One region of the Labrys okinawensis genome, then DNA from elsewhere that is predicted to be linked to it. Evidence: riboswitches for the same ligand, from Rfam matches in the RefSeq annotation. Region 1 holds a riboswitch; each other region holds the start of a gene.
What was found. A riboswitch is a leader RNA that binds a small molecule or an ion and turns the genes downstream of it on or off. The one in region 1 is predicted to bind cobalamin.
Positions count from the first base shown of each region.

Region 2: linked by a shared signal. The riboswitch ahead of ACMDCR_RS14430 (aromatic ring-hydroxylating oxygenase subunit alpha) and the one ahead of ACMDCR_RS30445 (CbtB domain-containing protein) in region 1 are both predicted to bind cobalamin.
Region 3: linked by a shared signal. The riboswitch ahead of ACMDCR_RS07005 (DUF1636 family protein) and the one ahead of ACMDCR_RS30445 (CbtB domain-containing protein) in region 1 are both predicted to bind cobalamin.

Region 1 covers NZ_CP178864.1:6,561,125-6,571,290, forward strand. The annotation lists gene ACMDCR_RS30430 (UDP-glucose dehydrogenase family protein) at 1-1,063, opposite strand, end outside; gene ACMDCR_RS30435 (alpha/beta fold hydrolase) at 1,244-2,059, shown strand; gene ACMDCR_RS30440 (histidine phosphatase family protein) at 2,142-2,693, opposite strand; cobalamin riboswitch at 2,729-2,877, shown strand; gene ACMDCR_RS30445 (CbtB domain-containing protein) at 2,911-3,123, shown strand; gene ACMDCR_RS30450 (CbtA family protein) at 3,140-3,922, shown strand; gene ACMDCR_RS30455 (J domain-containing protein) at 4,300-4,890, shown strand; gene cobS (cobaltochelatase subunit CobS) at 4,970-5,956, shown strand; gene ACMDCR_RS30465 (DUF4112 domain-containing protein) at 6,079-6,453, shown strand; gene cobT (cobaltochelatase subunit CobT) at 6,560-8,449, shown strand; gene ACMDCR_RS30475 (rhomboid family intramembrane serine protease) at 8,446-9,657, shown strand; gene ACMDCR_RS30480 (SDR family NAD(P)-dependent oxidoreductase) at 9,840-10,166, opposite strand, start outside.
Region 2 covers NZ_CP178864.1:3,093,453-3,103,618, reverse strand. The annotation lists gene recA (recombinase RecA) at 1-113, opposite strand, end outside; gene ACMDCR_RS14440 (porin) at 566-1,852, opposite strand; gene ACMDCR_RS14435 (fumarate hydratase) at 2,158-3,798, opposite strand; cobalamin riboswitch at 3,977-4,188, shown strand; gene ACMDCR_RS14430 (aromatic ring-hydroxylating oxygenase subunit alpha) at 4,309-5,553, shown strand; gene ACMDCR_RS14425 (2Fe-2S iron-sulfur cluster-binding protein) at 5,643-6,704, shown strand; gene ACMDCR_RS14420 (hypothetical protein) at 6,708-7,007, shown strand; gene ACMDCR_RS14415 (IS110 family transposase) at 7,378-8,316, shown strand; gene metH (methionine synthase) at 8,463-10,166, shown strand, end outside.
Region 3 covers NZ_CP178864.1:1,454,000-1,464,165, reverse strand. The annotation lists gene cobN (cobaltochelatase subunit CobN) at 1-1,181, opposite strand, end outside; gene cobW (cobalamin biosynthesis protein CobW) at 1,181-2,230, opposite strand; gene ACMDCR_RS07005 (DUF1636 family protein) at 2,227-2,610, opposite strand; cobalamin riboswitch at 2,715-2,908, opposite strand; gene ACMDCR_RS07000 (hypothetical protein) at 3,004-3,381, shown strand; gene ACMDCR_RS06995 ((2Fe-2S)-binding protein) at 3,762-4,217, shown strand; gene ACMDCR_RS06990 (molybdopterin cofactor-binding domain-containing protein) at 4,222-6,408, shown strand; gene cobU (bifunctional adenosylcobinamide kinase/adenosylcobinamide-phosphate guanylyltransferase) at 6,616-7,122, shown strand; gene cobO (cob(I)yrinic acid a,c-diamide adenosyltransferase) at 7,119-7,724, shown strand; gene ACMDCR_RS06975 (VOC family protein) at 7,809-8,321, shown strand; gene ACMDCR_RS06970 (ABC transporter ATP-binding protein) at 8,330-9,028, opposite strand; gene ACMDCR_RS06965 (arylesterase) at 9,115-9,705, shown strand; gene ACMDCR_RS06960 (DUF2794 domain-containing protein) at 9,778-10,164, opposite strand.

The DNA.
Region 1 (10,166 bases):
GCGGGTCGTACGCACGCACGCGCGCCCCCTTGTCCTGCAGCGCGTAGACGATCGGGATCGAGGGGCTCTCGCGCATGTCGTCGGTGTTGGGCTTGAAGGTGAGGCCGAGGAGAGCCACCGTCTTGCCCGCGATGTTGCCGTCGAGCGCCCCGATGATCTTGCGGGCCATCGAGGATTTGCGCGCGTCGTTGACCCCCACCACCGCCTCGACGATGCGCAGCGGCGCGCCATATTCCTGGCCTGTGCGCAACAGCGCCAGCGTGTCCTTCGGAAAGCAGGAGCCGCCATAGCCCGGGCCGGCATGCAGGAATTTCGCGCCGATGCGGTTGTCGAGGCCGATGCCGCGCGCCACCTCTTGCACATTGGCGCCGGCCTTCTCGCACAGATCCGCGATCTCGTTGATGAAGGTGATCTTGGTCGCCAGGAAGGCGTTGGCTGCATATTTGATCATCTCGGAGGTACGCCGTTCCGTGAACAGCAGCGGCCCCTGGTTGAGATGGAGCGGGCGATAGACTTCCGCCATCACGATGCGGGCGCGCTCGTCCTCGACGCCGACGACAATGCGGTCGGGGCGCTTGAAATCCTCGATCGCCGCGCCTTCGCGCAGGAATTCGGGGTTGGAGACCACGGCAATGTCGGCATCCGGCCTGACCTCGCGGATGAGGCGTTCGACCTCGTCGCCCGTGCCGACGGGCACCGTCGACTTGGTCACCACCACGGTGAAGCCTTCCGCTGCCGCGGCGATCTCGCGCACGGCGCCATAGACATAGGAGAGGTCGGCATGGCCGTCGCCGCGGCGCGAGGGCGTGCCGACGGCAAGGAACACCACGGCCGCTTCCTTCACCGCGGGCGCAAGCTCGGTGGTGAAGAATAGGCGCTTTTCCCTGACGTTTCGCGCCACGAGCTGCTCAAGGCCGGGCTCGTAGATCGGCATGCGACCGGCGAGCAGGCCTTCGATCTTGGCCGGATCCTTGTCGACGCAAACAACGACATGGCCGAAGTCGGCGAGGCACGCCCCCGTCACCAGCCCGACATAGCCTGTCCCGATCATTGCCACGCGCATGCAATCATTCCTCGTTGGGCGCCCTGTCTACAAAAGGCCCGACGACAAGCCAATGACGAATCCTGGGAGCGCGGACATCCGACACTCTCTTGAGTGTCTTAGAGATGTCCGCGCTCCCAGCGCTTGCCCGCGCCTTCGACCAGGCGCAGATTTCCTCGAAGCCCGCCATCAGAGGCCGCCATGGACTGGAATCTCCGCCGGATCTTCACATTCGAGGGCCAGAGCGTCGCCTATGACCGCTTCGGCGCCGGCCCGCCTTTGGTGCTGGTGCATGGCACGCCGTTCTCCTCCTTCGTCTGGCGGGCGATCGCCCGTGAGCTCGCGCGCCATTTCGAGATCTACCTCTACGACCTCATCGGCTATGGCCAGTCGGAGAAGCGGGAGGGCCAGGATGTATCGCTGGGCATGCAGAACCGGCTGCTGGCGGCGCTGTTGCAGTTCTGGTCGCTGGAGCAGCCCGACGTGATCGCCCATGATTTCGGCGGCGCCACGGTGCTGCGCGCCCATCTCCTCGACGGCTGCGAATATAAGCGCCTCCTCCTCATCGATCCCGTGGCCGTGCGTCCCTGGGGCTCGCCTTTCGTGCGCCATGTCCGGCAGTACGAGGAGGCCTTCGCCGGCATACCCGATTATATCCAGGAAGCCATCCTCACCGCCTATCTGCAGGGTGCCGCCTTCAGGCCCTTGTCCGCCGCCGCACGCCAGGCTTATGCCGCGCCCTGGACAGGCCCGGTCGGCAAGCCCGCCTTCTATCGCCAGATCGCCCAGATGGATCAGCGCTATACGGACGAGATCCAGGATCATTATCCTAATCTGCGCTGCCCATCGCGCCTGCTCTGGGGCGTGGAGGATGGCTGGATCCCGGTAGAGAGGGGGCGCGAGCTGGCCGCTCTGCTCCCCGGCTGCCGGCTGACGGAGATCCCGGATTGCGGCCATCTCATGCAGGAGGACGCGCCGGAGGCGATCGTCGCGGCGGCGCTGGGGTTCTTTGGGTAGGAGTGGCGGTCTCCGACCGCCATGCTTGGAACCGGTACGTTCTTTGAACAGGAAAATGGCGGTCGGAGACCGCCACTCCCAGCTATCCCAATCTCAACGTCCAACCCCTTGGCGAAGGCCTGAGATCCGCGACCGACAGCGGCCCCGCCTCGATGCGCCAGAAGGCCTGCCCCGGGGCGCCGAGCGCGTGCACCGCGGCGGCCCGCACGACGGAGGCGTGCGTGACGGCCAGCACATGCCCCTCGAAGCGCTCGCCGTCGAGCCAGGCGCCGACACGGCGGATGAGGTTGGTCACAGATTCCCCGCCGTGCGGACGGGCATCGGGATCGCTGGCCCAGGCGGCCACCCCCTCCGGCTCGGCGATGGCGACCGCCTCGAAGCCGAGCCCCGCCCAGCGTCCATAGTCGCATTCGCGCAGGGCTTCGCATGTCTCGCCCTCGAGCTCCATCGCCTGCGCCGTCTGGCGTGCCCGCAAGGCGGGACTGAGGAGAATGCGGCCGACCTTCTCGAATCGCCCCGCAAGCGCCCTGGCCGCCGACAGGCCCCTGTCATCGAGCGCTTCGTCGAGGGGAAAACTCGCCGTGCGCAGGGCGGGCGTCGCCGCATGGCAGATAAGGGTCAGGCGCGGGGTCATGCGATGGTCTCTACAAGCACAAAAATGACGGCACAATATTGACATGCGGCGACAGATGCGCTGCTTATGCCATTTGCACGCCAAGGTTGAGAAGCCGGTGAAAGTCCGGCACGGTCGCGCCACTGTGATCGACGGCATCCGCTGCCGCTTCGACAGTCAGACCTCTTCCAAGGCACGCACGCCTCAAACGGGACGCGTAATCCCAAGGAGCTTTATGATGACGACCGCCGTTCTCGCGCCTTCCTCACCGCAATCCATCACCATTCCGCTGCGCGAAATCGTGCCGTGGGCCATCCTGACGCTGCTGCTGGCTCTCCTGGCGATCTACTTCGTCGGCGCCGAAGAGGGTGCGACGTCCATTTTCCAGGGCATGTACATCCACGAATGGGTGCATGACGGCCGCCATCTGCTCGGCTTCCCCTGCCACTAGGGGCAACGGACACATCATGGTCAGGTCCCTTTTGATCCGGGGGATGCTTGTTGGCATCCTCGCGGGCTTGCTCGCCTTTGGCTTTGCCAGGGTCTTCGGTGAACCGCAGGTGGATGCGGCCATCGCCTTCGAGGAGAGCCGTTCGGCGCAGCAGGAGGCCAAACCTGCTCCCGCCATGAACATGAACATGTCGACGGCCCCCGCCGCCGGCCAGGATCATGGCAACGAGGAGGAACTCGTCAGCCGGCCGATGCAGGCGAGCTTCGGCCTGCTCACCGGCGTGCTGGTCTACGGCGCGGCGGTCGGTGGCATCTTCGCCCTCGTCTTCGCCTTCGCGCAGGGACGGCTCGGCTCGCTGAGCCCGAGGGCCACTGCGGCCGTCGTCGCAGCCATCGGCCTTGCGACAATTGTGATCGTTCCGCAACTCAAATATCCGGCCAACCCGCCGGCTGTCGGCAATCCCGACACGATCGGCTTGAGGACCGCCCTCTATTTCAGCATCGTCGCACTTTCGGTGCTGGTGGCGATCGCTGCGCTCAACACGGCCAATCGCCTGGCCGCGAGTCTCGGCCGGTGGAACGCCAACCTGATCGCGGCGGCTGCCTATGTCGTGGTGATGGCCATCGCCATGCTGGTGCTGCCGGGCGTGCATGAAGTGCCGGCCGACTTCTCGGCCGATGTGCTATGGAACTTCCGGGTCGCCTCGCTCGGCATCCATGTCGTCCTGTGGACCACGCTGGGCCTGGTCTTTGGCATTCTCGCGCAGAAATTGATGCAGCCCGAAGGCCGGCGGGCGTAAGGGAAGGTACAGGCCATTGGCCTGACGGTCAGGCCAATGGCTTGCGAGCCAAGCGTCGCCTTTATGTCACACCGGCGGGAATTCTTGCTTTCTTGCACCGAATTCATCTGTTTCGCACTTGCGAAATGACGAGAGCAGTCGCACTCTAAGCTGTGTAGTGGATGCCGTTCCGCACCTCTACAGCCCTCCTTGGGCGTTTCCTCCCTAAGACTTGGGCCGCCATCCGGGCGGCCTCTTTCTTTTTTAGGGCGCGGCTCCATATAATGACTTGCCGCTTCGCGGCATTCCGCCTCAATTAACCCCTTGTCCTTAAGCTCGCGCTTGCCCAATTGGTCTGGCGCTCGCATAGTGATGTCATCATGGATTTGGACTCGCCCTTGTTTGATCGCATCCGGGTGCGCCCGAGGGCCGAGGAGGTCCATCAGGCGTCCGTGAGACTGTGCGAACACGTCAATTGCCGCAATCACGGTGAATTTCGGGCGCCGAAGGGGCGCAATCGCGAGGGCCAGTTCTGGCATTTCTGCCTCGAACATGTCCGCGACTACAACAAGAACTACAATTATTTCGCCGGCCTGCCCGACGATTCCGTGAGCGCCTATCAGCGCGATGCCGCTTTCGGACATCGGCCGACCTGGACAATGGGCGTCAATCCCTGGGCCAAGAAGCGGGGCGCCCAGGCAGGCCCTGACGTCCAGGACGACTTTGGTTTCTTCGACGACGCCCATGGCTTCCGCCGGCAGACCACGGCGCCCCAACCGGAGCGTCGCCGGCTCAAGATTCTCGAGCGCAAGGCGCTTGAAGCACTGGATCTGCCGGAAACGGCCAACGGCCCGGAGATCAAGGCGCGCTACAAGACTCTCGTCAAACGGCTTCACCCCGATGCCAATGGCGGCGACCGATCCAGCGAAGATCAATTGCGCGGGATCATTCAGGCCTATAATACGCTCCGAAGCGCCGGGCTTTGCTAGGCTTGCCCTCTGAGGGCTTTCAGGCCCGCTCGTACTGATTGTCGGCTTCGCCGTCCTGGCGACAGCCAAGGAAGGCATTATGACTAACGAAACGACACCGGCCAACCTGCCGGATATCATGGTCTCGGCCAAGAAGCTGTTTGGTTTCGACACGGATCTTCAGGTCCCGGCCTATTCCAAGCCCGACGACCACGTCCCGGACCTCGACCCCGACTATCTTTTCGACAAGCCGACCACCCTGGCGATCCTCGCGGGCTTTGCCCATAATCGCCGTGTGATGGTCACCGGCTATCACGGCACCGGCAAGTCGACCCATATCGAGCAGGTCGCCGCGCGCCTCAATTGGCCCTGCGTGCGCATCAATCTCGACAGCCATGTCTCGCGTATCGATCTCGTCGGCAAGGACGCCATCGTCCTCAAAGACGGCCAGCAGATCACCGAGTTCCGGGACGGCATGCTGCCCTGGGCCTTGCAGAACAACATCGCCCTCGTCTTCGACGAATATGACGCCGGCCGCCCCGACGTGATGTTCGTGATCCAGCGCGTGCTTGAGGTATCCGGCCGCCTGACCCTGCTCGACCAGCGGCGCGTGATCCGCCCGCACCCCGCCTTCCGCCTGTTCGCCACCACCAACACGGTGGGCCTGGGCGACACCTCCGGCCTCTATCACGGCACGCAGCAGATCAACCAGGGCCAGATGGATCGCTGGTCGATCGTCACCACGCTGAACTATCTGCAGCACGACAAGGAAGTCGACATCGTCCTGTCGAAGGCCAAGCATTACCAGCGCAGCCCCAACGGTCGCGACATCGTCAACAAGATGGTGCGCGTGGCCGACCTGACCCGCAATGCCTTCATGAACGGTGACCTCTCCACCGTGATGTCGCCGCGCACGGTGCTGACCTGGGCCGAGAATGCCGACATCTTCCACGACATCGGCTTCGCCTTCCGGGTGACCTTCCTGAACAAATGCGACGAGCTGGAACGCAGCCTCGTGGCGGAGTTCTATCAGCGGGCGTTCGGCGCGGAGCTGGCGGAGAGCTCGGTGAACGTGGCGCTGACGTAGGGATTGGCTCCAGGGATGGTGGTAAGGGTACGCAACCTTGGTTATTTGAGGTAATTGTCCCCTTTCCCCTTGCAGCCGCCCCCCTTCCCTCCCATTTGCTGCGCCGTGGAGGGCGAGTATCCATGGCTTTTGCAGCAACTGGCAGTGTGAATGACCTGCGAGCTCGCGTCGAGCGGCTCGACAGGCTGTCCCGTCTTCTCGATATCGCCTTCTCCATTCCCTTCACGAAGATCCGCTTCGGCGTCGATGCGATCATCGGCCTGATACCGGGCTTCGGCGACTGGGCGGGCGTGCTCCTGTCGAGCATCATCGTCATCGAGGCCGTGCGCATCGGTGTGCCACGCGTCCTGCTCGCCCGCATGATCGTCAACGTCGCCATCGAAGGCGCCCTCGGCACTGTGCCGGTTGCCGGCGACGTCATCGACATCTTCTGGCGCGCCAATCGGCAGAACATGACGCTTTTGCGCGATCACCTGATTGCCGAGGGCCGGATATAGAACCTGGGACCGCAGGCACACCCTCCGCGTCCCGCCGCCGCAGGCGCCAATAGGCTTGCCGGACCAGTTCCCGGTTGAGGAATGGCGTGGCATTGGATATCTCAGAATCATGACCACCAATCGCAAGCCCGGCGACAAGGCCAAAGACGTCCCCAACGATGCGTTCAAGCGTTCGGTGGCCGGCACCTTGCGCGCCATCGCCCGCAAGCCGGACCTGGAAGTGACCTTCGCCTCCGAGAAGCCGGCCCTGATGTCCGACAAGGCGCGGCTGTCCGAACCGCCGCGCAAGCTCGACACCCATGTCGCGGCGATCGTGCGCGGCCAGGCCGATGCCATGGCGCTGCGCCTCGCCTGCCACGATGTCGGCATCCACCGCCGCCTGGCGCCACAGAACGATCAAGCCCGCACGGTGTTCGATGCGGTGGAGCAGGCGCGCTGCGAGGCCATCGGCTCGCGCCGCATGACGGGTGTGGCCAACAACCTCTCCGCCATGCTGGAGGACCGCTATTTCCGTGGCGGCAAATATGAAGACATCCGTGTCCGCGAGGAGGCGCCGATCGAGGATGCGCTCGCGCTGCTGGTGCGGGAGAAGCTCACCGGCCTGCCCCCGCCGGAACCCGCCCGCAAGCTGGTCGACCTCTGGCGCCCCTTCATCGACGAGAAAGCCGGCAAGGATTTGGCGCGCCTCGACAGCGTGATCGAGAACCAGCGCGCCTTCGCCCGCACCATGAACGATGTGCTCACGCACATGGGCTTGTCGGACGAGGCGCAGGCCGACGCGGACGATTCCGATGACCGCGACAACGACGCCGACTCCGAGCAGGAAGGCGAAAACCAGGAGAACCAGGGCGAGACCCAGGACGAATCCGACGCCATGAAGATGGAGGAGAAGGAGACGGATGACGAGGATTCGCAGGAGGGCGAAACACAAGACGCCGAATCTCCCTCCTCTGACATGCCCGACGAGACGGAGACGGGCGATGCCGAGGAGGCGGCCCAGCCTTGGCGCCCGCCCGAGCACCGCGACAATGAAAGGCGCGGCCCCGACTATCGGGCCTTCACCACGCGGTTCGACGAGATCGTGGATGCCGCGGACCTCTGCGACCCCGAGGAACTCGACCGTCTGCGTGCTTATCTCGACAAGCAGCTCTCCAGCTTGTCCGGCGTGGTGGCGCGCCTGGCCAACCGGCTGCAGCGTCGCCTGATGGCCCAGCAGAACCGCTCCTGGGACTTCGACCTCGAGGAGGGCACGCTCGATCCCGCGCGCCTGTCGCGCGTGATCATCGACCCGACGTCGGCGCTTTCCTTCATGCGCGAGCGCGACACCGATTTCCGCGATACGGTGGTGACGCTGCTGATCGACAATTCCGGCTCGATGCGCGGGCGCCCGATCACCGTGGCGGCATCCTGCGCCGACATCCTCGCCCGTACGCTGGAGCGCTGTGGGGTGCGAGTCGAGATTCTCGGCTTCACCACAAGGGCGTGGAAGGGCGGACAGTCGCGCGAGGCTTGGCTGCAGGCGGGCAAGCCTGCCTCGCCCGGGCGCCTCAACGATCTCCGGCACATCATCTACAAATCGGCTGATGCCCCGTGGCGCCGGGCACGCAAGAATCTTGGCCTGATGATGCGGGAAGGCCTCCTCAAGGAGAACATCGACGGCGAGGCGCTGAACTGGGCGCATCAGCGACTGATCGGTCGCACCGAGAGCCGGCGCATCCTGATGGTGATCTCCGACGGCGCACCGGTCGACGATTCCACCCTTTCGGTGAACACCGGCAATTATCTCGAACGCCATCTGCGCTGGATGATCGAGGATATCGAGACCCGTTCGCCCGTCGAGCTGATCGCCATCGGCATCGGCCACGACGTCACGCGCTATTACAAGCGCGCCGTAACAATCGTGGACGCGGAAGAGCTAGGCGGCGCGATGACGGACAAGCTTGCCGAACTCTTCGACGAGACCGGCTCAGCAGGCCCGCGCCGAGCAGCCGCGTGATCCAGAGGGCCGAAACGCTCTGGCGCGAGGCCCTGCTCGGCCCGATGCCGCTCGCCTTTCCGTTGATCGCGGTCTGCTTGCTCTGCTTCGCACTGAGCGCGGCGCTCAGCCTCATCCTGATCGCGCTGGTGGGTGACGGCTCGGCGTCCGGCCTGTTCGGCGCGCTGTGGACGCCCTTGCCCACCGTGCTGATCCAGATGGGCGCCGGCGGCTTCCTTGCCATCGCCAACTGGCAGCCATGGTATCTCTTCACCGCGATCTTCCTGCACGCCAGCCTCCCCCATCTCATCGTCGACATGATCTGCCTGATGATGATCATGCCGGCGATCGAAAAGGTGTTCGGGCGCCTGCGCGCCTTCATCATCTTCATGCTGGCGGGCCTGGCCGGGTCGCTCGCCTCGGCCTTCTATGGCGAGCTCTACACGCTCGGCACCTCCAGCGCGACCTTCGGTCTTTTTGGCGCGGCGCTGGTCTTCGGCTCCCTGCGCGGAAACGAGGAGGGCCGGAGATTGATGTTCGGCACGGCGAAATGGGCCGCGCTCAACTTCGTGTTCGGCCTGTTCTCACTGGTCTCGCTGGCGCCGAGTGTCTCCTTCGCCGGCCTCTTCGGAGGGTTCATCGCCGGGGTGATGACCGCGCTTGCCATGATCTACCGCATCGGCCCCTCCTGGCTGCCGGGCCTGCGCCGAACCGGCCTTGGTCTCGCGAGCATCGCGCTCCTCAGCCTGGCGCTGGGCGTCGGCACTGCGGTTTCCTCCGCCTGGCAGGCCTGGAGCGCGCCCGACGCCTACGCCAAGGACGCCAATGACGACCAGATCGCCCGCCTCGGCGCCGTAATCGCGCTGGACGACGGCAACGCCGCGGCCCACGCCCTGCGGGGTGCCGCCTACGCGCTGAAAGACGACTATGCGAGCGCCATTCCGGACCTCGACGCCGCCCTCGCGGGGGGCGTCGACTCGCCGCAGCTGCGCAATCTCCGGGCCTGGTCTCTCTACAAGGTCGGCCGCGCCGCCGATGGCCTTCCGGATGCCAACGCGGCCCTCGCGGTGACGCCTGACGATGCCGCAACGCTCGATACCCGCGCCCACATCTACGAGGATCTCGGCCGACGGGACGAAGCCATCGCCGACTACCGCGCCGCCCTCGTCCAGAACCCCGACATTGCCGAGAGCAAGGCTGGCCTGCAAAGGCTGACGGGCGGGCAGTAGGGGCCTGTTATCTCCGGCACGCCCTTCCTTTATCGGTGAGAATATGGGTTTGCCAGCAGCGTGATTTTCAGGACCGCAGCAAAATCGGAGGCCGGATCGATCCATCCGGCCTCCGAAGCAATGAATTGGAATAAGGTGTTGAAGAAAAATCGCGATTTGAAGAAATCGCGACTTGCTCTGGCCTACCTTACGCCGCCCGAGGCCACCAGCACTTCGCCCGTGAGCCAGCCGGAGTCGGCGGAGGCGAGGAACACGGCCACCGGCGTGATATCGCCGGGCTGGCCGATGCGGCCGAGCGGAGTCTGGGTCACGATCTGGCTTTCGAGTTCACCTCCGGCAAAGCCGCCCGCATGCACACCCTCGGTCTCGACCATGCCGGGATTGATCGAGTTCACCCGGATCTTCTTTGGCCCGAGTTCTTTCGACAGCACTTGGGTGATCGAGGTCACTGCACCCTTGGTGGCCGTATAGAGAGCGGTTTGCGGAAAGTTGAGATCGGTCGCGGCCGA
Region 2 (10,166 bases), 3.5 Mb from region 1:
CGCATGATCGAACCTTTCCCAAAGGAACGTTCGATCTGTGATAGGGCGGCGTCGAGCGCCTTCGTCTTGTCCATGGAAGTTCCTTCGACCAAGCGCAGCTGTGTCTGACTCATATGCCCGTTCCCTATCAAGCATGAATGGATTCGTCATCCAATGGATGCGTTTCCTAAGCGTTGGCCTTCGCTGCCTTGCCGGCGACTCCGTGCCCATGGGGTTATGTACGCATTTTGTTCCGGTTCACGCAAGTTCTATTTTTGTTCTCAGCGCGCAAAGTGAATCCTGCGTAAAGCCATTCTGAGTTTACACGTGCATACTTGTTGGCTGAGGCGGGATAGGTGGGGCAGCCTCAGGCTGCCGCTTTTGGAACCTTCACGTTCGGTGGTTGGGTGATGAATGGGGCAGATTGCCAGGGCCGCGGCCCAGACAGGGGAAAGAAATAGCCTTCCTCAATCACGCCAAGCTCGGAGCAGGCGAACAGTACAAGGCCTCGCCGCTTCAGGGGCTCCAAATGAAAACGCCGCGTCGGAAGACGCGGCGTTGATTCGCTTGGAGAAAGCCGGAACGGTCAGAAGGTCCGGCGCAGACGTACACCGGCGCCGACGCTGTCAGCCGTGTCGCGTGGATTTGCCGTTACCGTCGTACCGCCGCCATTCGGATCCTTGTTCTGGTACCAGACTTCGGCACCAGCGATGAAGCCCTTCACCACGGTGTAATTCAGCTGGCCACCGACGACATAATAATGGAAATCGGCAGTCGCGCTGGTAGCAATGTTCGGCGCATCGTAGCGGAGATAACCGCCGAACAGCACAGCCTGGAGCTGGTCGGTGAACTTGAGGCCAGCTTCGGCCTGGATGGCCCAACCCTTGGCCCGGTCAAGATCAAACGGTGCCACGGTGGAAGCATATGCATCCGTGCCGCCGAAGCTCAGCAGGCTGCTGCCACTTGGTTGGGAACCACCCACACCAAGATACTTGACGGCACCTTCCGAATAGCTGCCTTCGGCCGCGATATAGGCACCAGAGAGGATTGGGAAGTTGATGTTGCCTGCAGCACCAACCGAATAGCCCCAATCGGTGCCATAGGCCGCGAGCGCCGAGCGATTCTGATGCAGGGCGCCCATCACCTGGACGCGGCCCCAGCCCGTCTTGTTGTCGTCATAGCCGATCACGCCGACGATATCCGGAACCTGGGCACCGCCTTCTGTATTGATGGCGACGCCATTCAACGTACCGCTGTTGCCGAAGGTGGTGCCGGCGCGGTGATCGCGGTTGTCTTCGATGGACAGCGTGGCGAACGCCTTATCAAACTGGGCCGTGTAGCTGATCAAGTTCCGGCGGCCCTGCTCGCCGAAATAGGGTGCGAAAAACTCGGCCTGATATTTTGGATCGTAGAATGCGTAAGGCGACCAGGCGAAACCAGCCGTCAAACCGCCGAACTGCAGATAGGCCTGGCGGACGGTGAAAGTATCATGGACACCTGTACCGAACGGGGGCGCCGTGCCAGCGTTCGACTCTGCCTGCAATTCGAAGAAGGAGCGCAGGAGACCGTAGTCCGTCTGGGTACGCGCATCGAAGCGAATACGGGCATTCGTGCGGAACTGGGTCTGGTTGATATTCCGCTTGTTGGAAGCAGGATCCGGGTTCGACTGGTACCAATAGTCCGCGCGGATCTGGCCGCTGATCTGAAGGCAGGTGTCGCTTCCCGGAATATAGAAGAAGCCCGGGCCGAAGGCCGAGCAGACCTTCACATATTCTACGGCCTCCCCCTTCGTCATCGGAAGGTCGGCAGCAGCAGCCGCCCCAACAGTGAGCAAGCCGGCGCAGGCGCCGAGAATAATGGAACGTATGGTCATCGATAAACCCCGAATTATTTTATTTGACATCTCAACATAGGTCTTTACTCGTTGAGATATTCGCGTTTAAGTTGTAGAGTATGTCTCGCATCACTTAAACAAGGCTGCTTTTTGCATTGCAGCGAAAGAATCCTGCGCCTTTACCTCAAATTACACAATGTTAAGGTGTGTCACGTTTTAGACACAAAATTCGTTTGTTCATGACTGTGGCGAATGTGCACCACTGCGCCACGACTGCGTGCAGGCAAAAGAAAACCCCTCCCGGGGTCACGGAAGGGGTCGAATTTGCGTCCGAATGAGCGTTTTCAGCCCAGATTGAGCTCCTTGAAGAAGTCGTTGCCTTTGTCGTCGATCACGATGAAGGCGGGGAAATCCTCAACCTCGATCCGCCAGACGGCCTCCATGCCGAGTTCGGGATATTCGAGCACCTCTACTTTCTTGATGCAGTCCTGCGCAAGGCGGGCGGCCGGGCCGCCGATCGAGCCGAGGTAGAAGCCGCCATGCTTGGCGCAGGCTTCGCGCACCTGGGCCGAGCGATTGCCCTTGGCGAGCATCACCATCGACCCGCCGGCTGCCTGGAACTGATCGACATAGGAGTCCATGCGCCCCGCCGTGGTCGGGCCGAAGGATCCGGAGGCGTAGCCGGCCGGCGTCTTGGCCGGGCCGGCATAATAGACGGGGTGGTTCCTGATGTAGTCGGGCAGGCCGCCGCCGGTTTCCAGGCGCTCGCGCAGCTTGGCATGGGCGAGGTCCCGAGCCACGATGATCGGCCCCGAGAGGGACACCCGCGTCTTCACCGGATATTGCGACAGCGTCTCCAGGATCTTCGACATCGACTGGTTCAGGTCGATCTTGACTACGGGGCCACCGAGCCTGCTCTCGTCGATCTCGGGCAGGAAGCGCGCAGGATTATGCTCGAGTTCTTCGAGGAAGATGCCCTCGCGCGTGATTTTGCCCATGGCCTGGCGGTCCGCCGAGCAGGAAACGCCGAGACCGATGGGAAGGCTGGCGCCGTGGCGCGGCAGGCGGATGACACGCACGTCATGGCAGAAATACTTGCCGCCGAACTGCGCACCGACACCGAGCGACTGGGTGAGCGCATGCACTTCCTGCTCGAGTTCGAGGTCGCGGAAGGCATGGCCAAGCTCGGAACCCTGCGTCGGCAGCGTATCGAGATAATGCGCCGAGGCGAGCTTGACGGCCTTCAGCGTCAGCTCTGCCGAGGTTCCGCCGATCACCACCGCCAGGTGATAGGGCGGGCACGCGGCCGTGCCGAGGGTGAGGATCTTCTCCTTGAGAAAAGCGATCAGCCGGTCCTTCGACAGGATCGACGGCGTCGCCTGATAGAGGAAGGTCTTGTTGGCCGAGCCGCCGCCCTTGGCGATGAAGAGGAACTTGTAGGCTTCCTCCCCTTCCGCCGCGATGTCGATCTGGGCCGGCAGGTTGGTCTTGGTGTTCTTCTCCTCGAACATGGAGAGCGGGGCGAGCTGCGAATACCGCAGGTTCTTCTTCTCATAGGCGTCGCGGATGCCTTGCGCGATGGCGCCCTCGTCCTCGCCGTCGGTCCAGACCTTGCGGCCCTTCTTGGCCATCACGATGGCCGTGCCCGTGTCCTGGCACATCGGCAGCACGCCGCCGGCTGCGATATTGGCGTTCTTCAGGAGGTCATAGGCGACGAAGCGGTCATTGTCGGTCGCCTCGGGATCTTCGAGAATGTTGCGCAGCTGCTGCAGGTGGGCGGGCCGCAGGAGATGGTTGATGTCGGCGAAGGCCTGCTCGGCCAGGAGGCGCATCGCCTCGCCTTCGACCTGCAGCACTTCCTTGTCGCCGATCTTCTCCACACGCACGCCCTGGTCCGTCAGCTTCCGGTAAGGCGTCTCGTCCGCTCCCAACGGAAACAGGGGCACATGGGGATAGGAGGGGTTGGAGACGGAATCGGCAGGCATTGGAGAAAGGCTCCGGCTGGATTGCGAGATCAGGGCAATTCCAAACTGCCCATCATGGGCCTTGATGTAGACCTTATCGCTGCCGCTGCCTATGGCTTCCTGAGCGCACTCCCCGCGACAATGTCCCGAACACACCAGCCGACGTCGCTTCGTCTCTAGTGCGTGCAGCGACTCGATGTAGTCTTGAAATATTCGAGGTGCCGGTCCTGCTTTGGGAGGAGGATCGGATAATTGGGAAGCCGGCGGAAACCCCGGCGCTGCCCCCGCAACGGTAGAGGAGTTGGTCGAGGCAATCAGCCACTGGATCGGCAACGATCTGGGAAGGCGCCAAGACCAGGCCCCAAAGGCCACTCCTGAGCCCGGAAACCAGCCGCGAATGAAACCGATGGATCGCGGCGGGCGTTCCGGAAGGAGGATAGGGATTCGGGTGCCGCCGGCACGAGCAATTCCATCCGCTTCCAGTCCCACCACTCTCCGTCAAACGCACAGATGGTCACGTGGGATTTTGACATGAATGCGCATCAGGACATGCTCGGCCGCCTTCGCGGCCATCGCCCCGGCACGACGCTGGACGGCAAGTTCTATACGGACGCCGACTACTTCAAGCTCGACATGGAGCATATCTGGTATCGCGAATGGCTGTTCGCCGGCCATGATTGCGAGCTGGCCAAGCCCGGCAGCTACATCACCCTGCAGATCGGCGACTATCCCGTCATCGTGCTGCGCTCGGGCGACGGCGCCATCCGCGCCTTCCACAATTCCTGCCGCCACCGTGGTTCGCGTCTGTGTTCGGCCGAGCGCGGCACCGTCGCCAAGCTCGTCTGCCCCTATCACCAGTGGACCTACGAGCTCGACGGCCGCCTTCTGTTCGCCCGGGACATGGGCGCGAATTTCGATGCCAGGCAATACGGCCTGAAGCCCGTCCACTGCGAGAGCGTCGGCGGCTATCTCTGGATATGCCTCGCCAAGGACGCGCCGGACTTCGAGGCCTTCCGCGCGCAGGTGATGCCCTATCTGGCGCCGCATCGGCTCAAGGATGCGAAGGTCGCCTTCGAGAGCACCATTGTCGAGCAGGGCAACTGGAAGCTGGTATGGGAGAACAATCGCGAATGCTACCATTGCTCCGGCAACCATCCCGAGCTCTGCCGCACCTTCCCGGAAGCGCCCACGGTGAGCGGTGTGCAGGGTGCCCAGGACGACCCCTTGATATCGGCCCATTGGGACCGCTGCGAGGAGGCCGGCCTGCCCTCCACCTTCAAGATCTCGGAGAGCGGCCAGTTCCGCACGGCCCGCATGCCGCTGCTGCGAAACGCGCTCAGCTACACCATGTCGGGCAAGCCGGCCGTGAGCCGGCCGCTGAGTTCATCGATCGAGGACGGCAATATCGGCACGCTGCTGCTTTTCCATTATCCCACCACCTGGAACCATGTGCTGGGTGACCACGCGGTCAGCTTCCGCGTCATCCCGATCGGCCCAAGGGAGACGCAGGTCACCACCAAGTGGCTGGTGCACAAGGATGCGGTCGAAGGCGTCGACTACAATCTCGATGACCTCACTCATGTCTGGACCATGACCAACGACCAGGACCGCCAGATCGTCGAGGAGAACCAGCGCGGCGTCTCCTCGCCCGCCTACACGCCCGGCCCCTATGCGCCGGATCATGAAGGCGGCGTGATGCAGTTCGTCGAATGGTACCGCAACGCGATGGAAGCATCGCTGGGCGGCGACGCCGTGCGCCTGCGCAGCGTGGCGTAAGCCGGGAGCGCGGACATCCTGTCCGCTCTTCTTTTCCGCAAGCGATACCTCTCCAAGAGCGGACTGGAAGTCCGCGCTCCCAGGATCCCATGTTCAAGCATCTCGACCAAACCCCACCCTGGAACGACAAGGCGCAGACACTGGAATGCGTCTCGATCGTCAGCGAAGGCCGCGATGTGGCGACCTTCACCTTCCGCGCCTCCGAGGAAGGCTGGTTCCGCTATGAGCCGGGCCAGTTCATCACCCTGGAGATCCCGGCGGCGAACGGTCCCGTGCTGCGGACCTATACGCTCTCCTCCAGCCCATCGCGCCCGATGTCGATCAGCGTCACCGCCAAGGCGCAGGCGACCAGCGTCGGCACGCGCTGGATGCTCGATAACCTCAAGCCGGGCACGCGGATGAAGGCCCATGGCCCGCTCGGCCAGTTCACCTTCCACCGCCATCCGGCGGAGAAATACCTCTTCATCTCAGCCGGTTCCGGCATTACGCCGATGATGTCGATGACGCGCTTTGCCGCCGACCACGGCAAGGCCACCGACATTGCCTTCGTCAATTGCGCGCGCCGGCCCTCGGAGATCATCTTCCGGCACGAACTGGAGCGCCTTGCTGCCGGCATGCGGCATCTGCGCCTTGCCTGGATCGTCGAGGAGGCCGATGCCGGCGAAATATGGACCGGCTTTCGCGGCCGTCTCAATGCCCCGGCCCTGCGCCTGATCGCTCCTGATTTCCGTGAGCGTGAAGTGTTCTGTTGCGGTCCCGCGCCCTTCATGGCGGCGGTGAAGGACATGCTGGAGGCCAATGGCTACGACATGCGCCGCTATCATGAGGAGAGCTTCCAGCCGCCGGAGATTGACGAGAAGTCTGTCCAGATCGATCCCGAGGCGGTTAGCGAAGGGAGCGTCGCCTTCACGCGTTCCGGTATCGAGGTCCCCTCCTCCAGCCAGGAGACCATCCTGCAGCTCGCCCGTGCCGCCGGCCTCAACCTGCCGACCGGATGCACCATGGGCCTGTGTGGAACCTGCAAGGTGCAGCGCCTGTCCGGCGAGACGGTGATGAACCATCAGGGCGGCATCCGAGAGGAGGAGATCGAGGCCGGTTTCGTGCTTGCCTGCTGCACACGGCCGGTCGGCCGCGTCGAGATCGAGGCCTGAGCCATGCAGGCCTTCGAACCTCTCAATCCCGATGCGCTTGTCGTGCACGCCCTGCTCTCGATGTCGGGCGATATTGTCGAGACGGCGGAGGAGCGGGCTCGCACACTGCTGTTCAGCTGGGTTCTCAGCCTCAAGCCGGGCGTGGATCTGGCGACCGCGGCGATCGATCTGAAGTGCCAGCTCCTCACCGCCTCCCCCGAGCACAATCCGCTCCTGCCGCATCTATGTGAATTGCTGGACGAAGTTCGCACGCATGCGGGCCGTTCGCGCGGGCGCCGGCGTCGCGTTCGCGCGGATGCCTGAAGGCGACCCTGGGATCGCAAGCTTCCAGCCCATATGCGCTAACTTTGCAGAAAAAGGCGCGCGAAACGCGGAGTGGCGATCTCCGATCGCCATCTTCTTCACCGGTAAACACATCGTTTCCAAGAATGGCGATCAGAGATCGCCACTTGTGTAATTGGGATGTGCTTTAGTTGTGCTGCTTCGTGAGGAGTGCCATGGGCTGGGTGGCCACCCAGCCCATGGCGGCCGTTCGTTCGGATCGTGATCGCCACCAGGCTTGGGCCTGTCTTGGAGCTTGATCGTCGGACGGCCTCTTCAATCGACCCGGAAGGTTGCCAGAACCTTGGGTTCGCACACAAGGCAGGGCCAAATGAAGACATCTCATGGTAGCATGAACGTTGCAGGAATCGACATCGGCAAGGCCAAGCTCGATGTCGGGTTGGACAAGGATGAGGAGCGGCTGGAAGCCAGCAACGAGCCTGCGGGCTTTGCCCAGATCATCGCCTTCCTCAAGCGCCAGCAGGTAAGCCTGGTTGGCGTGGAGGCCACCGGCAGCTACGGCTTCGATTTAATCCAGGCCTTGCAGGAAGCCGGCTTCGCGATCGCCCAGCACCAGCCCGCCCAGATCAAGCTCTACCGCAAGATGCAGCTCAAGAGGGCCAAGACGGACGTCATCGATGCCGTCTTGATTGCCCGCTTCACGGCCTTGGGGGAGCAAAAACCCGCGTTCTCAGATGCCAGATTGGCCCGTTTTGCCGAGAAACTGCTCTTTCTCGAACAAGCGCGCGAGGATGCCATCCGCCTGCAGGGGCGTCTGGATCGTTATCGCGACACAGGTCTTATCGCCAAGATCAAAGCCGATATCACAAGCTTCAAGGCCAGGGCCAAGCAAGAGCTCGCTGCCTTGAAGAAGGAACTGCGAGCCCATGGCGACCTCGACAAGGCCTTCAAGCTCCTACTCTCCATTCCCGGCATCGGCGATTACAGTGCCCTCGTCCTGATCATCCGATTGCCCGAACTGGTGCATCTGGAGCCGACCCAGATCGCTTCTCTCGTCGGCGTCGCCCCCTTCAACAACGACAGCGCCACCGTGCGCGGCACTCGCTCAATCGCAGGTGGCAGAAAGAACATTCGCAACGCCCTTTATTTGCCAACCCTGGCTGCCGCCACTCAGTGGAACCCCGACCTGAAGGTCCTCTACGACCGTCTTAAGGCAAAAGGAAAGGAGACAAAGGTCGCCGTCATCGCCGCAATGCGTAAGCTTCTCATCATCGCCAGAGCCGTCCTTATCCGAGGCTCAATTTGGACCCCAAAAACCCAAGTCGATTAAGGTTGCTCCCAGCCTGAACCTCATCGCCTTAAGTTGGCGCATATAGGCAAGGATGCCTTGCGATCCCAGGAATGCCTTGACCTTCCGCCGCCAAAAGTATCATATAAGGACATCTTGATATCATAATTCGCTTATAGGAGCCGATCGTGGGCGCTCCCATCGAAGCCTTATTTCCTGCTCCGCCTGACACCGATCGAGGTGCGGACATTCTCGCCGCGCTGACAGCCGCCGCGCGCGAGCGCATCCTCATCCTCGACGGCGCCATGGGCACGCAGATCCAGGGACTCGGCTTCGAGGAGCAGCATTTCCGCGGTGAACGCTTCACCGGCTGCGAATGCCACCTCAAGGGCAACAACGACCTGCTGACGCTGACCCAGCCGGAGGCCATCGAGGCGATCCACTACGCCTATGCGATGGCCGGTGCCGACATCATAGAGACCAACACCTTCTCCTCCACCTCGATCGCGCAGGCCGACTACGGCATGCAGGACGCGGTCTATGACCTCAACCGCGACGGCGCCCGCCTCGCCCGACGCGCCGTCGTGAAGGCGGAGCAGCAGGACGGCCGCCGGCGCTTCGTGGCCGGCGCGCTCGGACCGACCAACCGTACGGCCTCGATCTCGCCGGACGTCAACAATCCCGGTTATCGTGCTGTTTCCTTTGATGATCTGCGCATTGCCTACGCCGAGCAGGTCCGGGGTCTGGTCGATGGCGGCGCCGACATCATCCTGATCGAGACCATCTTCGACACGCTCAACGCCAAGGCTGCCATCTTTGCCACGCAGGAGGTCTTCGCGGAAAAGGGCCTCCGCCTGCCGGTGATGATTTCCGGCACCATCACCGACCTTTCCGGCCGCACGCTGAGCGGTCAGACACCTACCGCCTTCTGGCATTCGGTGCGCCACAGCAAGCCCTTCACCATCGGCCTCAATTGCGCGCTTGGCGCCAACGCCATGCGCGCTCATCTCGATGAGATCTCGACAGTCGCCGACACCCTCGTCTGCGCCTATCCCAATGCCGGTCTGCCCAACGAGTTCGGCCAGTACGACGAAAGCCCAGAGGCGATGGCCCTGCAGATCGAGGGTTTCGCCCGCGATGGTCTGGTCAACATTGTCGGCGGCTGTTGCGGGTCGACGCCCGAGCACATTCGCGCAATCGCCGAGGCTGTGGGGCGCCACAAGCCACGGTCGATTCCCGCTTTCGAGCCGCAGATGAAGCTCTCGGGCCTCGAGCCCTTCACGCTCGACGCCACCATTCCCTTCGTAAATGTCGGCGAACGCACCAATGTCACCGGCTCAGCCAAGTTCCGCAAGCTGATCACGGCGGGCGACTATACGGCCGCCCTCGACGTCGCGCGCGACCAGGTGGCGAACGGCGCCCAGATCATCGATATCAACATGGACGAGGGCCTGATCGATTCCGAAAAGGCCATGGTCGAGTTCCTGAACCTGATCGCGGCCGAGCCCGATATCGCCCGCGTGCCTGTGATGATCGATTCCTCCAAATTCTCGATCATCGAGGCCGGGCTCAAATGCGTGCAGGGCAAGGCCCTGGTCAACTCGATCTCCATGAAGGAGGGCGAGGAAGCCTTCCTGCGCCATGCCCGGCTGGTGCGCGCCTATGGCGCCGCCGTGGTGGTCATGGCCTTCGACGAACAGGGCCAGGCCGATACGTTGGAGCGCAAGGTCGCGATCTCGACGCGGGCCTACAAGCTTCTTACCGAGCAGGCAGGTTTCCCACCGGAGGATATCGTCTTCGACCCCAACATCTTCGCCGTCGCCACCGGCATCGAGGAACACAACGGCTACGGCCTTGCGTTCATCGAGGCAGCGAGGCAGATCCGGGCTACC
Region 3 (10,166 bases), 1.9 Mb from region 1:
CCGACGGCATGGGCGAGGCGCCCGTCCGCGCCGGGATAGTTGGAGAGCACCAGGCCGAGCCGGCGCTCTGCCCGCGGCTTGGCGGCAAGCCGGGCCCAGGCCGCGGCCTTGGCGGCCACCGCGGCGATGCGCTCGGCATGCGGCCGATGCGCCAGGTGCGAGAAAGCGCCGGCCTGCCGCTCGGCCTTGAAGGAGATCACGCCGGCGCTGAGGCGGCCGTCGAGTTCGGGCAAGGCCACATGCATGGCGAGATCGCTGGCCGAAAGGCCGCGGCTGGACGCCTCCCAGGCCTCCTCCACCGAGGAGGATGTGATGACCTGCAGCACCGGGCAATCGGCTCTGTCGAGCGGCGAAGCGCCGTCGTCGTCCAGGGCGGAGAAGGCAGTGGCGTTGAGGATGACGGCGGGCTTCAAGGCCCCGAGCTGCCCGCACACCCAGGTGGCGGTCTCGGCGTCCTTGAGGGATCCGACATAGAGGGCGGTGGGTAGGAGGCCGTGGCCTTCCAGGGCCTCTGCAAGGGCTGTGATGGGGGCGGTGTCGGCGGAGAGCAGGATGGAGCGGTAGAAGAGGATGACCGCTGGGAGCGCGGACATCTTGTCCGCATCTTCCTTCTCGCCAGGCGTGACGTTTCCAAGATGCGGACAAGATGTCCGCGCTCCCAGCGTGCCATACTTCGGCACAGTGACCGGCTCGTCCGGATCGCCGAAATCCAACCCGCCCAGCCGCGCGGCATAGAGCAACGACGATCGCGCATTCGCCGCCCCGCCCTCGCGCCAATAGCGCGCCAGCGTCTCCAGCGCCTCCGCCGGCACGGTGGAGAGCGCGGCGAGCCGGCCATCCGGCCTGGCGTCGCCGGGGATCAGCGCCAGGGCGATGCCGTGCGTACGCGCCGCTGCTGCCAGTTCCTCGACGCCGTAGCGCCAGTAGTCCATGCCGCCAAGCAGACGCACGACGATGGCCTTCGCGTGCCTCGCCGTGTTCTCGACATAGAGATCCACCGACATCGGGTGGCGCAGTTTCTGCAAGGGCGCGAGGCGCAGGCCGTCGAGCCCCGTGGCTGCCGCCAGAGCGAGGTCGCTATCGGTCAGCGAGGCAAAGACGATCGGTCCGGGCGCCTGGCCCAGATCGATGGCCGCCTCGCTGGCATCGAGCGAACGCGTATCGGCCGGCAGCAGATGCATCAGTTCTCCAGAGCTTTCCTGATGGCCCCTTGGTCGATGCCCTTCTCGCCGATGATGACGAGACGGCTGGCGCGGGTCTCGCCCGGCGCCCAGGCGCGGTCGAAATGCTGCGAGAAGCGGGCGCCGACGCCCTGCACCAGCAGGCGCATGGGCTTGCCTTCAATCGCGACGAAGCCCTTGATGCGCAGGATGTCATGCGTCTCGGCGGCCGCCTTCAGCCTGCGGACCAGCGCATCGGCCTCGAGAATGGCGGGCAGGTCGACGATGAACGTGTCGAAATCGTCGTGATCATGCTCCTCCTCGTGGTCGTGATGCGAGGGGCGTCCTTCGAGGTCGCTCTCCGCCGCCGCGCCGATGCCGAGCAGCACCGCTGCATCGATCCGGCCCTCGGAGGTGCGCACCACCTTGACGGCGCGCGGCACGGTTTTCTCGATATCCTTTTCGACGTTGTCGGCCTCGACCACCGACATCAAATCGGCCTTGTTCAGCACCACGAGATCGGCGCAGAGGAGCTGGTCCTCATAGACCTCCTCCAGCGGATTGTCATGGTCGAGCGAGGCATCGCCCTCGGCCCGTCGCTTCAGCTCCTCGGGATCGTCGGCAAAACGGCCGGCGGCAACGGCGGCGCCATCGACCACGGCGATCACGCCATCGACCGTCACGCGCGAGCGAATCGCCGGCCAGTTGAACGCCTTCACCAGGGGCTTGGGCAGCGCCAGGCCGGAGGTCTCGATGACGATATGCTCGGGCGCGTTGGGCCGGGCGAGCAGGGTTTCGAGCGCCGGCACGAAATCATCCGCGACGGTGCAGCAGATGCAGCCATTGGCGAGTTCGACGATCGCGTCCTCCGGACAGCTCTCGATGCCGCAGGATTTCAGGATGTCGCCGTCGACGCCGACATCGCCGAACTCGTTGACGATCAGAGCGAGCCTGCGGCCATTGGCGGTGGCAAGGAGATTGCGGATCAGGGTCGTCTTGCCGGCACCAAGAAAGCCGGTGACGATGGTGCAGGGAACCTTGGCAATTTCTGCTTTCAGCGGCGCGTTCATTCGGCAGCGTCCTCGAGGGGTTGGATGGGTGGTATGCGCGCGATCATGCTGCGCTTGAAAGGTTCGGGACGGCCGCGCCATGGCATCAGGCCGTCCGTCGAATGAGCGAGGAGCTTGGCGCCGGTGACGATATCCGGCCCGCTCTCGGCCGTGAGATCGCCGAAGACATAGGTCCAGCTTCCGGGGGCGGACAGTGCCACGGTGCAGGAGCGCTTGCAGTTGCCAAGGCATTCGACCGGCTGGAGCGTCATGCCCGCAGGCAGAAGGCCGGCAAGGCGATCGCGCAGGCGTGAGCCCTGGCGGGGCGCCTCGGGATCATCGCCTTCGCGTCTGCAGGTTACGCAGACATGCACCAGGACTGGCAGAAGAGTTTCTCGCATCGGCCCCATTCATGCCGCCGGAACGGCTGCGGGGCGCTGGAAGCGACGGAAAGGCCGGCGATCTTCCAAAAAGGAACCGGTGGCCGCGGCGCCCCGCCCGGACCGGTGTAACACTGGCGAACAGCAGGTCTCCTGGCTCGCGGTTCACCGCGCACCGCCGCCTTCCCGGTTTCCCAGTGGCCTGTGGCAGAGCGCTCGCCGCTTACAGTTGCGGGGGCAGCCGCGGCTTTGGGAAAGATCCCCGCACCGCATTCCCTCTTCTCTCTCAACGAGAGAAACCGTTCGCGCATGACATAAGGGCCGTGCGAGCAGGCTTGTCAATGTTCACGCTTCCATCGCTGTCTCAAAATCCGGCATAAGGGCATCGAATAGCTCTCAAACATCGAGGCTGCCATGGCCGACGAGACGCCCTCCCCGCCGCCGACACCTGTCATCGAGCCGCCGAAGCGGATCGATGCCACCTTCCGCAATGGCTCGGTGACGGCGATCGGCGTGGTGCTCGCCTTCTCGCTCGGGTTTCTCAACAACTGGGCTTCCCAACCGGGCAACTGGATACCAGAGGACCTCGCCGCCGTGGTCCTCATCGCAGTGGGCATCGTTTTCCAGATCTGGTCGATGGCGGGCATGCTGTCCGTCTCCTCCCTTGAGGAACCGATCTACCGGCGCATCGTCCGAATCTTCCTGATCGGTCTTATTCTGGTTTCCATCGGCGTGCTGGTGGCCATCAGCGGTGACGCCCTCGGCTACAGCAGGCTCCTGCTCAAGCCGTGATTCTTCTCTCTCCCGTCAGAAAGACCGCGACCGCGTGTATCCCTCCCAGCTCGACGATCTGCGCCGTGCCCAGAACCTGCTGACCATCCGAGTGTCATTCTCGGCGCAGGCACTTTCTCGCCGGCGAACATTCAGCCGCAGTCGGATTTCCATCCCAAGCGTTGAACCGACACGGCACTTTGCCGGCTTTGGGAATGCAGTCTGGCGCATGCGAAAATCCCGGCACGCTCCCCTCCGATAACGATGACTCACGTCTGCGTTATCCGGCCGTTCGGCCCCGTTGATTGCTGCTAGTCTGGCCTCCTCGCAATCGCCCAACAGAAGGCCAACGCCGATGGGCCTGGTCTTCTGCCGTGCATCAGCCGCTGAGAGGCCTGCCTATGGTTGCCCTTATTGTAAATAATATTTCGCATCAGCTCGATATTGAGCCCGAAACCCCGCTGCTTTGGGTCATCCGCGACGAACTCGGCCTCACCGGCACGAAGTTCGGCTGCGGCATCGCCGAGTGTGGCGCCTGCACCGTGCATGTCGAAGGCGCTGCCATCCGCTCCTGCCAGACCCAGGTCGGCGACGTCGACGGCGCCCACATCACCACGATCGAGGGCCTTTCGCCCGACGGCAAGCACCCGGTGCAGCAGGCATGGCTGGCCGAGGACGTGCCCCAATGCGGCTATTGCCAGTCCGGCCAGATCATGGCCGCCGCCGCCTTTCTCAAGGATACGCCGCATCCGAGCGACGAGGATATCGACAGTTCCATCACCAATATCTGCCGCTGCGGCACCTATCCGCGCATCCGCGCCGCCATCCATCGCGCCGCCGACATGATGAAGGGGTAGGACCATGAACGCCATCGACAGACACGCGGTTCGCCTGAGCCGCCGGAACTTCCTTGCCATCAGCCTCACCGCCGCCGGCGGTCTGATGATCGGCGGCATCATTCCGCAAGCCGCCAGTGCGCTCGTCGTCGACAACCAGCCTTGGGATGAGACCAGAACCGGTGAGGAGATCAACGCCTGGATCATGGTCGAGCCCGACGACACCGTGATCATCCGCGTCGCCCAATCGGAAATGGGCGAAGGCGTCTTCACCTCGCTGCCAATGATCGTGGCCGAGGAACTCGGTTGTGACTGGGCCAGGGTGAAGGCCGAATATGCCACCGCCAGCCGGAACCTGCGCGAGAACAATGTCTACAAGCGCATGGGCACCGGCGGCTCGGGCGCTGTCCGGCGTTCGCGCGAATTCCTTCAGGCGGCTGGCGCCAATGCCCGCGTGCGGCTGGTGCAGGCGGCTGCCGGACGCTGGAACGTTTCGCCCGACAGCTGCAGCGTCGACAATGGCAAGGTGGTTCACCAGGCCAGCGGCAGGAGCCTGCGCTATGGCGAGCTCGCGGCCGACGCCGCCAAGGTCACGCTCGCCAGCGATCCCGCTATCAAGACGCCGGACCAGTTCACCTTGATCGGCAAGCCGCTGGCCCGTCTGGATACGCCGCCCAAGCTCGTCGGTGCCGCCAAGTTCGGCATCGACATCCGCCTCCCCGACATGGTCTATGCCGCGGCGTCTACCTGCCCCGTCTTCGGCGGCAAGGTTAAGTCCTACGACGAGGGCGCCATCAAGGGCCGGCGCGGCGTCATCGCCGTAGTGCCGATTGAGGGCGGTGTCGCCGTGGTCGCCGACCGTTTCTGGCGCGCCAAGGAAGCACTCGCCAATCTGCCGATCGTCTGGGATGAGGGGCCTGCGGCCAATACCAGCTCCAAGCAGTTCGACGCAGATTATATCGCCGCGCTCGACGGCCCGGCCGTCACGGCCAAGAAGGAGGGCGATGTCGATGCCGGCCTAAACGCCGGCAAGCGCGTCGATGCGATATACCAGGCACCGCATCTCGCCCACGCCCCGATGGGGCCGCTCAACTGTACGGCCCATGTCACCGAGGGCAAGGTCGAGATCTGGATGGGAACGCAGAATCCCGACATGGCCCTGCAGCTCGCGGCCAAGGCTGCCGGTGTGCCGCCGAGCGAGGTCGAGATCCACAACTGCTTCCTCGGCGGCGGCTTCGGCCGGCGCGCGGTCAATGATGAACTCGTGCAGGCCGTGACCATCTCGAAGGCTGTCGGCAAGCCCGTGAAGCTCGTCTGGACTCGCGAGGACGACATGCGGCACGATCGCTACCGCCCGCAGGCTGCCATCCGCTTCCAGGCCGCGCTCGGCACCGACGGCCGGCCCACGGCCATGCATGTGCGCACCGCAGTCGGCTCGATCCAGCGCTCGCTCGGCTGGGGCAAAGTGGAGAACGGCATCGAGCCTTCTGCCGTCGAGGGCCTCGCCAACATGCCCTACCACTCGGCGGCGACGCAGGTCGACTGCATCCTGAAGAACACCCACGTACCGGTGATGTTCTGGCGCTCGGTCGGCTCCTCGCAGAACGCCTTCGCCCTCGAAGGCTTCATCGACGAACTGGCGCAGGCGGCGGGCATGGACGGTTATCGCTACCGCCGCAAGCTCCTGGAGGGCAAGCCCGACTTCCTCGCCGTACTCGACACGCTGGCTGCGAAAAGCGACTGGGACAAGCCGCTGCCCAAGGGGTCCGGGCGCGGCATCGCCATCCACGAGTCCTTTGGCACCATCGTCGGCGAGGTGGTCGAGCTCACCGTCAGCCCGAAGGGCGAGGTGAAGGTCGACCGCGTGGTGGCGGCGGTGGATTGCGGCCATGTCGTCAACCCGCTCACGGCGGTGATGCAGATCGAAAGCGCGGTGGTCTACGGCCTCTCGGCCGCCCTGTTCGGCGAGATCACCATCGACAAGGGTGCGGTGGTGCAGGGCAATTTCGACGATTACGAGGTCGCCCGCCTTGCCGACACGCCGAAGATCGAGACGCATCTGGTGCTGAGCGGTGGCACCAAATGGGGCGGCATCGGCGAGCCCGGCACCCCGCCGATCGCCCCGGCGGTATGCAATGCGATCTTCAATGCCACCGGCAAGCGCATCCGAGCCCTGCCGATCAAGAACGTGGACCTGTCGAGCGGGGCCTGACCGAGAGCGCGGACGCGCCGAACACGGAGTGGCAGTCTCTGACTGCCATCTTCCGCTTGTATAAAGGCTCTGTTTCGAAGAATGGCGATCGGAGGTCGCCACTCCAATCCCGCGTCTCCGCCCGCAAAGTTACCGCTATGGGCGAGATGCCTGCGGTCCCGGGAACTATGGCTTGCGTTCTTGCCTCAGAGCCGGCAAGTACGCCCGATGACTTCCCCTCGCCTCATCTTCATCCTCGGCGGCGCGCGTTCCGGCAAGAGCCGCCATGCCGAGGCTCTGGTCTCGGCCCACCCCGCGCCCTGGACCTATATCGCCACTGCCCAGGCCTTCGACGAGGAGATGTGCGCCCGCATCGCGGAGCATCGGGCGCGGCGCGATGAGAACTGGCGCACCGTCGATGCCCCGCTCGCCTTGCCCGAGGCGATCACGGCGGCCCAAGGCACAATCCTCGTCGACTGCCTCACCCTTTGGCTCACCAATCTCATGCTGGGCGAGCATGCCCTCAAGCCCGCCTTTGCGAAACTTGTCGAGGCGCTCGCTTCCGCTCCCGGCCCGGTGGTGCTGGTCTCCAACGAGGTCGGCCTATCCATCGTGCCGGACAATGCCCTCGCCCGCGCCTTCCGCGATGAGCAGGGACGGCTCAATCAACAGATCGCGGCCCTTGCCGACAGCGTCGTCTTCATGGTGGCGGGCCTGCCCATGGTGGTGAAATGACGGATGACGAGGCACGCCACAAGGCGAAGATGGAAAAGCGCAAGGCGGTGCAGGACGCCGAGGTCGCTTCCAAGACGATCACCGAAAAGGGGCTGCTGATCGTCAACACCGGCCCCGGCAAGGGTAAGTCGACCGCTGCCTTCGGCCTGATCATGCGCGCGCTCGGCCATGGCTGGCGCGTCGGCGTGGTGCAGTTCATCAAGGGCGCCTGGTCCACCGGCGAACGCAAGGCGCTGGAGCGCTTCGACGATCTCGTCAGCTGGAAGAGCATGGGCGAAGGCTTCACCTGGGAAACGCAGGACCGCGCCCGCGACGTCGCCGCCGCCGGCCGCGCCTGGGACGCGGCCAAGGACATGCTGGCCGATCCCGGCATGCGTCTGGTGGTGCTCGACGAGCTCAACATCGCGCTGCGCTACGATTATCTCGACCTCACCGAGGTGGTGGCCACCCTCAGGGCGCGCCGCCCGGATCTGCATGTCATCGTCACCGGCCGTAACGCCAAGCCGGAGATGATCGAAGCGGCCGATCTGGTGACGGAGATGACGCTGGTAAAGCACCATTTTGCCGCCGGAGTGAAGGCGCAGGAAGGCATCGAGTTTTAGCCCTGGGAAGCAGACTTCTTCCAATCCGCGCATGGTCAAAGGCGATCGGAAAGCCTATTTCACCGTGAGAAAAGGAAAACTTCCATGCCGACCGAACCGCTCCATCCCCTCAATCCTGCTCCCCAGCCCGTTTCCGCCGGCGTCAAGATCGGTCACGTGCATCTCAAGGTCGCCGATCTCGACCGGGCGCTCGGCTTCTATGTCGGCGTTCTCGGCTTCGACGTGATGGCGCGCTACGGCTCGCAGGCCGCCTTCCTCTCGGCCGGGGGCTATCACCATCATCTCGGCCTCAACACCTGGGAGAGCAAGGGTGGTTCGCCCCCACCGCCCGGCTCGACCGGCCTCTACCACACCGCCATCCTCTATCCGACGCGCGCGGCGCTTGCCGATGCGTTGCGCCGCGTATTGGCCGCCGGCATCGAGCTCGATGGCGCGAGCGACCACGGCGTCAGCGAGGCGCTCTATTTGCGCGATCCCGACCAGAACGGCGTGGAACTCTACTGGGACCGGCCGCAGGAGGACTGGCCACGGGCGGAGGACGGCAAGCTGGCGATGTATACGCGGCGGCTGGATGTGCAGGGGCTTTTGAAGGCGTGACCTGGGGGCTACTCCGCCGCCTCGATCTTCGCCGCCTCGTCCGCCTCGATATGGCCGGAGCGGATGCGGACCATGCGGTCGCAGCGTGCGGCGAGGCCAAGGTCATGCGTCACCAGCACCAGCGTGGCGCCGCGTTCGTGCTTGAGGCGGAACATCAGCTCGATGATGCTGGTGCCCGTGCCTTCGTCGAGATTGCCGGTGGGCTCATCCGCGATCAGGATGGCAGGCTCCGGCGCCAACGCCCGGGCGAGAGCCACACGTTGCTGTTCGCCGCCCGACAATTGCGCGGGATAATGCGCCGTGCGCGCGCCAAGGCCGACTGCGTCCAGTTCGGCCCGCGCCTTGTCGAAGGCATCGCGCCGGCCGGCGAGTTCCAGCGGAACGGCGACATTTTCCAGCGCCGTCATGGTCGGGATCAGGTGGAAGGACTGGAAGACCACGCCGATATGCCGGCCGCGAAAGCGCGCCAGGCCATCCTCGTTGAGCGTTCCGAGATCCTGGCCCGCGATGCGCACCGTGCCGCTGTCCGGGCGCTCCAGGCCGCCCAAAGTCATCAGCAGAGTCGATTTGCCAGAGCCTGAGGGACCGACGAGGCCGACGGCTTCCCCCTGCCTTATTTTCAGCGTAACGCCCTTGAGAATATGAACACGAGCCGCGCCGGCGCCGAGACTGAGATGGACATCGGCGAGGTCGACAGCATCATTCATGATAGGGGTGCTTGAAGGAATTTGGGGCACTCGAAAGGTTTTCCGTGGTTCGTCTTCGCATTTACGCATCGATTGTGGCAATTCTCTTGGTTGTTGTCAGCAGTCTCCCGGCCCGCGCCGAGCCGCCGCACCTGGTGGCGCTGGGCGACAGCCTCACGGCAGGCCTCGGCCTCGAAGCGCAGAATGCCTACCCCGCCAAGCTGCAAGCCGCGCTGGCAAAGCAAGGTATCGATATGGCGATCGACAATGCCGGCGTTTCGGGCGACACCACAGATGGCGGTCTCGCCCGGCTCGACTGGTCGGTGCCCGACGGCACCAAGGGCGTGCTGTTGGAGCTCGGCGCCAACGACATGCTGCGCGGCGCGGATCCGGGCCAGGCCCGCGCCAATCTCGACCAGATCCTGGCGAGGCTAAAGCAACGCAATATCCCGGTGCTGCTCCTGGGGATGCGCGCCGCCCCCAATCTCGGCGCCGACTACCAGAAGGCGTTCGACGCGATCTATCCGGACCTCGCAGCGAAATACCAGGTGCCGCTCTATCCCTTCTTCCTCGACGGCGTCGCCGGCGCGCCGAAACTCAACCAGGCCGATGGCATGCATCCAACAGCCGAGGGAGTGGACGTGATCGTGGGCAGGCTGACGCCGGTGGCGGCTGCATTCGTGAAGGAATTGAAATAGGCTGCAGCGCCGGCTTTCCGGCCGACTCGTCACAACGCACCGCCTTAGGAAGGCGCGGCCGGAGCTCCCAGGCTACACGACCACCCGTACCGGCTTGTCGATCGCCTGCAGCACGCGCGCGAGGTCGTGGCCGCGCTTGAGGATCATTCCCGTGGGCGCCAGCACGCTATAGGCGCCTTGGCGCTGGGCCAGCGCGGGATCCTTGACGATGCGGTAGAGCGGCATTTCGGATGCGCGGCGGAAGATCGAGAACACCGCCTTATCGCGCAGAAAATCAATGGCGTAGTCGCGCCATTCGCCGTGTGAGACCATGCGACCATAGAGATTCATGATCTGGCGCAGTTCGTGCCGGTCAAAGGCGATGGCTGGTGGATCGGGCCTTCGCGAAGCGGGAAAATACGCAATATCTGCGCTTTCGCTTCGCGACACCTGCGATCCCGGCGGATCGGCCTCCGTCATGA